DNA from 2 places in the Gilliamella sp. Nev6-6 genome. Region 2 is predicted to be linked to the other one. Evidence: riboswitches for the same ligand, from Rfam matches in the RefSeq annotation. Region 2 holds a riboswitch; the other holds the start of a gene.
What was found. A riboswitch is a leader RNA that binds a small molecule or an ion and turns the genes downstream of it on or off. The one in region 2 is predicted to bind thiamine pyrophosphate.
Positions count from the first base shown of each region.

Region 1: another riboswitch for thiamine pyrophosphate. It lies ahead of thiB (thiamine ABC transporter substrate binding subunit); the one in region 2 lies ahead of thiM (hydroxyethylthiazole kinase).

Region 1 is NZ_LZHP01000072.1:1,435-4,870, forward strand. Features, by position in the region: gene thiP (thiamine/thiamine pyrophosphate ABC transporter permease) at 1-894, opposite strand, end outside; gene thiB (thiamine ABC transporter substrate binding subunit) at 909-1,913, opposite strand; TPP riboswitch at 1,954-2,064, opposite strand; gene A9G42_RS08975 (hypothetical protein) at 2,619-3,089, opposite strand.
Region 2 is NZ_LZHP01000088.1:43,896-47,331, reverse strand. Features, by position in the region: gene thiE (thiamine phosphate synthase) at 1-494, opposite strand, end outside; gene thiM (hydroxyethylthiazole kinase) at 503-1,291, opposite strand; TPP riboswitch at 1,348-1,449, opposite strand; gene trkA (Trk system potassium transporter TrkA) at 1,489-2,850, opposite strand; gene trpS (tryptophan--tRNA ligase) at 2,959-3,436, opposite strand, start outside.

The DNA.
Region 1 (3,436 bases), on a different contig from region 2:
AAATAACCCACCAATAACAATAATAATCATACATAAAAAGGCTAAATGATTTGAAACAGGCAAACGGTAACTTTGCCTAACATAGCATGTATTAGGTTTTTGATGGTGGCTATTGTTATGAGTAAATTTTTGCATCAAGCAAATAAAACAAACACAACAAATAAACTGTAAACAAGCTAAAAGCACAGCCTGAGCTAAATCTAAATCACGAATAGATTGATAAATGGCGACTTCAAATGTTGTATATTTTGGTCCACCTCCTAGCGCTAATACAATAGCAAAGCTAGAAAAACACAGCATAAAAATAAGCGCAGCCATCGGGAACAGTTGCCGACGCAGTAATGGCCACTCAATCAATTTAAAGTAAGTAAAACTTGAAAAGTTTAATTGTGCAGCTAGCTGTTTGTGTTCAACTGGTGCACTATTTAACGTTCGATAGAATAGACAGCAAGCATACGGAAAATTTAAAAATACATGTGCAAGTAAAATGCCTGTTAACCCATAAATCGAAGTCATAAAAGGCACCCCAAAATAACCGAAAACAGTCGCTAATAAGCCCTGTTTACCATAAACCGACAACAACCCAGTGACTACAACAAGTGTCGGTAAAATAAAGGTAATTGGCATAATGCGCAATAATAATCTTTTACCTAAAAAATCAATCATCGACAAAGCTTTAGCCATGATAATTGCCAATAATACAGATAATAAAGTCGATAATGTTGCTTGAAATAAAGTTATCCAAATAACATGTAATAAATACTCATCAAAATAGACGACTAAATTATTAAATTTAATCGCAGTCAAACAAAGCGCAAAGAGTGCTGCGCCTAATATCATTAAGATCAGGCTAGCAGCGCTAATTCCTGGGAGTAATATTCTTAACTTCAACATTAGGTAAAATAAAACTACTTGCTAATGGCAGACTGCCATTCTCGTACCCACGTTTTTTGATTATGTTCAACTTGCTTTGCATCAAACTCAAGCGCTTTATTTATAGGCTTAACTTGCTTAAAAGCTTCAGGTAACGATGTATTAATAATAGGGTACATGGTATTTTTCTCAGCAAATTGACGTTGCACATCGGGGGTCAATAAATATTGCAAAAAAGCCCGTGCTAATTCGGGTTGCTGGCTATATTTAGTAATACCAGCAACTTCAACTTGACGATAATGCCCTTCATCAAAAATAGCCGCAGCATAACGATGATCATTATCATTCATAATATGAGCAACAGGTGAAGTACTATAGCTAAGCACAAAATCAGCTTCACCCTTTAAAAATAGCCCATAAGCTTCACTCCAGCCCTTAGTTACTGTCACGGTGTTTTTAGCTATTTTTTGCCATGCTGATGAGGCATCATCACCATAAATATTCTTTATCCAAAATAATAAACCTAACCCCGGAGTGCTGGTTCTAGGATCTTGATAGATAATCTTCCAGTTGGCTTTATTATCAACTAATTCATGCATAGAGCGTGGTGGATTGCTGATTTTTTGTTGATTATAAATAAAAGCAAAATAGCCAAAATCATAAGGCACAAAATCATCATCCCACCAGTTGGTATTTAAATTATCGGGTTTATTGATTTGGTGAGGAATAACAATATTGGCTTGTTTAGCTTGTTCTAAAAGATTATTGTCTAATCCCAAAACAACATCGGCATTGGTCTTATCGCCCTCAAGACGCATTCGATTTAAAATCGATACGCCATCGCCTAATGTAACAATCTCAACTTCGCAACCACACTGCGCTTCAAATCCCTTTTCAATTTCCCGCCCTGGCCCCCACTCAGAAATAAAAGAGTTGTAGCTATACACAATCAAGGTAGGTTTTATGTTGGTAGCATTTGCAATATTTGCCATAAAAAGTGCAGATAATACCAAAGATAATAACAATTTTTTACAAAACATTTTGCCTCCAAAATAGCAAATAAAAGACAAAAGGTTTGAGTAGGTATAATAACTCAAATCCCTCCGCTGGCATGATCCAGTTCAGGTTCGACGGGTTATGCTAATCTAACGCTAACATTCTCAGCCCCACTGGGCACCCCGTTGAGAACATTGACTAGTGTAGTGTTTAGGATTATGTTTGTAAACAACCAAACAAATAAAGCGTTGTGAACGAAACAACGAGAAATTAAAACAATCATTGATTTTATTGTTTTTTTTTTATGATTTTGCTTTAAAGCAAAAAAGACACCTATTACGCTGAATGCTCGAAAACGAAACGATATCAATTTTTCATCAGCTTATCCATAACGTAACAAACTACGGTGGTGTTAACACTTTCTAACTCTGAATAAATAATAATAACCTTTGGCTTTTATAAAATGTGAATGTGCTATCAATAAAAAAATAGTCAGAAAATGGATTGATTTTATTGATGTTTTTCTGATTGTTTTTGGGGAAATGCTTAATAAAGCACAACAGCTAACTGCTTCATTAAATAATACTTTTACGCCAGCATTAAAAACATATGCTGGCTGTACAAACGCACTTAACGTTAGCTCGCCTGGCGACTTAGACTAACTAACGTTGAGCATTATACGTTAACAGCTTTACCTTTGATTTATGTCAAGTTGCATATCCTTTTATACAAGAATTAAGAAGTCAGTATTAAGGGTGAACGCAAATACCTCTGTTGATAAAACTATTTGGATCATAATGAACGTTACCTCTGCTTTCCAAAGCTACCAAAAAACCTTTATCGCTACTAAAGACAGTAGCATGGCATGAAAAATTTCTGTAGCCGCAAAGCGGAGTAATAAGCGAACCCCACTCCGATAACAAGCCGGAACCAACATAATATAATGCCGTATCAGGAAAGTTATCTCGACGATAATTTAGTGGTGGGCGAAAGGCGCCATCTATGTCGTTTAAACAAGGGAAGTCGATGCGGCCTCTGTCATCTTTTCTTCCACACTTCACATTGGTCAACTCTTTTACTCTTGGCATACGATAACCTATCGCACTACACCATGCTGTTTGCTCTGATTGACTACCTTTTTTATCACCGCGATAGGCAAACCAGTGCTTCAACACAAAACCATATCTTACAACCTCTTCATTATGTCTATTTCTACCCACTAATTCAAATGTTTGTGGTAAACTTGGCTTAGAGACTGGAACTGGATTATCGGAATTTATCTGAGTATCATTGGCAAATGGACCGTTTAAAGTGACGCGTACAAATGCTTTTTGCTTCTAACTGTGGTTCACAGGGAATCACACTCACACTCGAACAAGCTTCATGAATCCAAGAATCATTCGCTGTTATTTTGGTTACAGTGGCAGTAATTCCTTCGTGTGTAATGGGTGTATTCCATATCAAATCATTGGCATCGCCACCTAGGACTAAATCAAAATACAACCTATTAGCCCCTGTGGTAGGAAAATTAGAGGCATATGATTGGGTGTTGTAAAATCCTTTATTG
Region 2 (3,436 bases):
ACAGCAGGACATTGCTTCAGTTCTATTAGTTCGACTAATAGTTCGGTTCCCAGTGCTACTGCTGCATCTTTTTTCGTTGCGGTTGGAAAGATAGGACCAATACCAATATAATCGACCTTATGCCATGGAACGCTATCAAGTTGACGTCGATTAGCGATCGAAAACCCTAACCATTTATCTCTACCAATTAATTGACGAGTAACATCAACAGGAAGATCACTTTGTCCAATATGTACACCATCGGCGTCAACCGCTAAAGCAATATCGACATGATCATTAATAAACAGTGGTACGGGTGTTTCATTCAGCGCTTCTTTCAATGCTAATGCGGCATAATACCAATCTTTACCGCTAAACTTATGTTCAGATCTTAACTGTACTGCAGTTGCCCCATTAGAAACAGCAATTTTTGTGGTATTTACCATGCCACTAATACCACCACATAATAATGGATCAAGGACTAAATAAAGCGTTAAATCTAATTGCTTTTTCATCTTGTTCCTTATTGATGCAATGAATTAAACAGAGATAGTTGATCTAGTAGTGATACCGCAAAGGTACCTAATCCTTGCTGTTTATTGGCACGTTGACCTGCTTTTTTCATCATAAAACAAGCTGAGGCGGTAGCTGATAAAGGATCTGGTGAATTGGCAATAAAAGCAGCTACCATAGCAGATAGTGCACAGCCTGTTCCTGTTACTTTTGTTAAAGCAATATCCCCACCAGTAATGCTATATAAGATGTTGCCGTTAGTGATATAATCAATATCCCCCGTCATTGCAACAATCGTTTGATATTTTTGTGCAAGTGCTTTGGCTGCATGTACAGCAGATGTCGTTGAGTTTTGACCATCAGGTCCTTTCGATGATCCATTTTCACCATTTAGTACTAATATTTCTGATGCATTACCGCGTATGACTGTTGGTTTTAATGATAGTAATTGACGTACAATTTCAGTTCGATAATCAAGCGCCCCCCCCACAGCGACAGGATCAAGTACCCATGGAGTTTGTGTTTGCAAAGCTTGGGTTGTTGCTAATAACATACTTTTGGCTGTGCTACTGTTAATGGTGCCAATATTAATCAATAAACTATCCGCAATGGCGACAAATGATTCCACCTCTTGCTTGGCAATAATCATTGCTGGTGATGCGCCAATAGCGAGTAACACATTTGCGGTAAAATTTTGCACGACATCATTTGTAATACAATGCACTAATGGGTTTTGTTGTTTTACATGGTGGATAAAAGGCGTTGCTTGTACTAATTGAAATGGCTTATTGTCTAACATATTTATTCCCTGTTATTTTAGAACTAAAATATTGGGAAGAATTTGCCAAATTAAAGCTAAGACGGCTTAGACTTCCCTACGCTGGCATGATCCAGATCAGGTTCAACGGGTAAAATCTCAGTTTTTTGTCAAAACAAAAAACACCCCGAGTCAAAATTTACTCATTCATTATGAACTGACTATCAGTTTTTAACAAGCTATTGTAATAACTTTTCAATATCTGTTATTGCCTTTCTATCTGGCAAAAAGATGATTAGATGATCATTATCTTCTATCATCAAATCAGTATTAATAATAATCACATCTTCACCACGAACAACAGCTCCAATTGTTGCGCCTGAAGGTAGTTTTAAGCCATTAATATTTTTACCCACCAGTCTTGATGTATCATTATTGCCTTTGGCAACCACTTCGACAATTTCAGATTCACCTTGCCTTAGCGAAACGACTTTAACCATACCAGTTTGTCTTACATGACTTAATAGTTCTGAAATGGTGGCATGTTGTGGCGATATTGCGATATCAATCACACTATCATTAATCAATTCAAGGTAGGCTTGGCGTTGAATTAGTACGATCACTTTTTTTGCGCCCATTCTTTTGGCAAGCATAGATGACATGATATTGGATTCATCGTCACCAGTGACTGCAATAAAAAGATCGGTAAGTTCGACTTGCTCTTGTGAAAGTAATTCTTGATCGGATGACTCACCATGCAACACTGTGGTATTAACCAGTTGCTCGGCAATGAGTTCGGCTCGCTCAGCATTGCGTTCAATTAACTTGACTTGGTAATCATTTTCCAAACGCTTTGCTAAAGTGACAGCAACACTACCACCACCACTAATAATGATTCGCTTATAAGGTTTTTCTAATCGTTGTAGTTCACTGGTTACAGCTTTGATATTAACTGGTGGCGTAATAAAATACACCATATCTCCCGCTTCAACCAAGGTTGAGCCAAGCGGACGAATAAAGCGGTTTTTACGATAAATAGCAACCACTCGCGCTTCAACATGAGGTAAATGTTCTTTGAGCTCGGATAATTCACTGCCAACTAAAGCACCGCCATAATAAGCCGTTACCGCCACTAGACACACTCGGTTATCATAAAAAGAAGCAAATTGCAATGAGCCAGGGTATTGAACTAATTGACTTATATGATTAGTGATAAGATTTTCTGGGGCAATAATATGATCGATATTAATACAGTCTTTATTGAAAAAAGGATAATTTTCATCATTATATTCAGGCGCTCTAATGCGAGCCACTTTTTGTGGAATACTAAATAAGACATGACCAATTTGGCAGGCCATCATATTGACTTCATCAGAGTTAGTTACAGCAACAAGCATATCGGCCGATTCAGCGCCAGCACTTTCTAATACCTGAGGATAGGATGATTTTCCACAAATTACCTGTAAATCAAAACGCTCTTGTAGCGATTGCAATCTATCATGATCTTCATCCACCACAGTAACATCATTTTGTTTTTCGGTAACAAGATATTCCGCAAGTGCACTACCTGTTTGTCCTGCACCAAGAATAATAATCTTCATAACTAGCCTATATATTTAGATGGCTTTAACCATTATCCATTTACTTAGTATATTAAAGCCATTGCATATCATTCATTTTTTAGTCGCAATCTGTTATTGATTTTGCAATTATACAAACCCGATTGCATCATAGACTTTTTTCAACGTTGGCTCGGCTTTTGAACGTGCTTTCTCAGCCCCATCTTGCATGATTGAAAATAGATAATGCTCATCGTCACGATACTCACGATATTTAGCTTGCAAGGTAGTTAGCATGTCAATGACTTGCGTTGCAACTTCTGTTTTGAGGTGACCATACATTTTACCTTCAAACTCTTTTTCAAGCTCGGCAATAGGTTTACCTGTCACACCAGTTAAAATATCAAGTAGATTTGAAACACCAGCTTTATTTTTAAGATCATAGCGTACTACAGGTGGTTCATCAGAATCAGTCATCGCACGTTTAATTTTCTTCTCAATGTCTTTTGGATTTTCGAGTAACCCAATCACATTATTACGGTTTTCATCTGATTTAGACATTTTCTTAGCCGGCTCCTGCAATGACATAACGCGCGCACCAACCTTGGCAATAAACGGCTCTGGAACA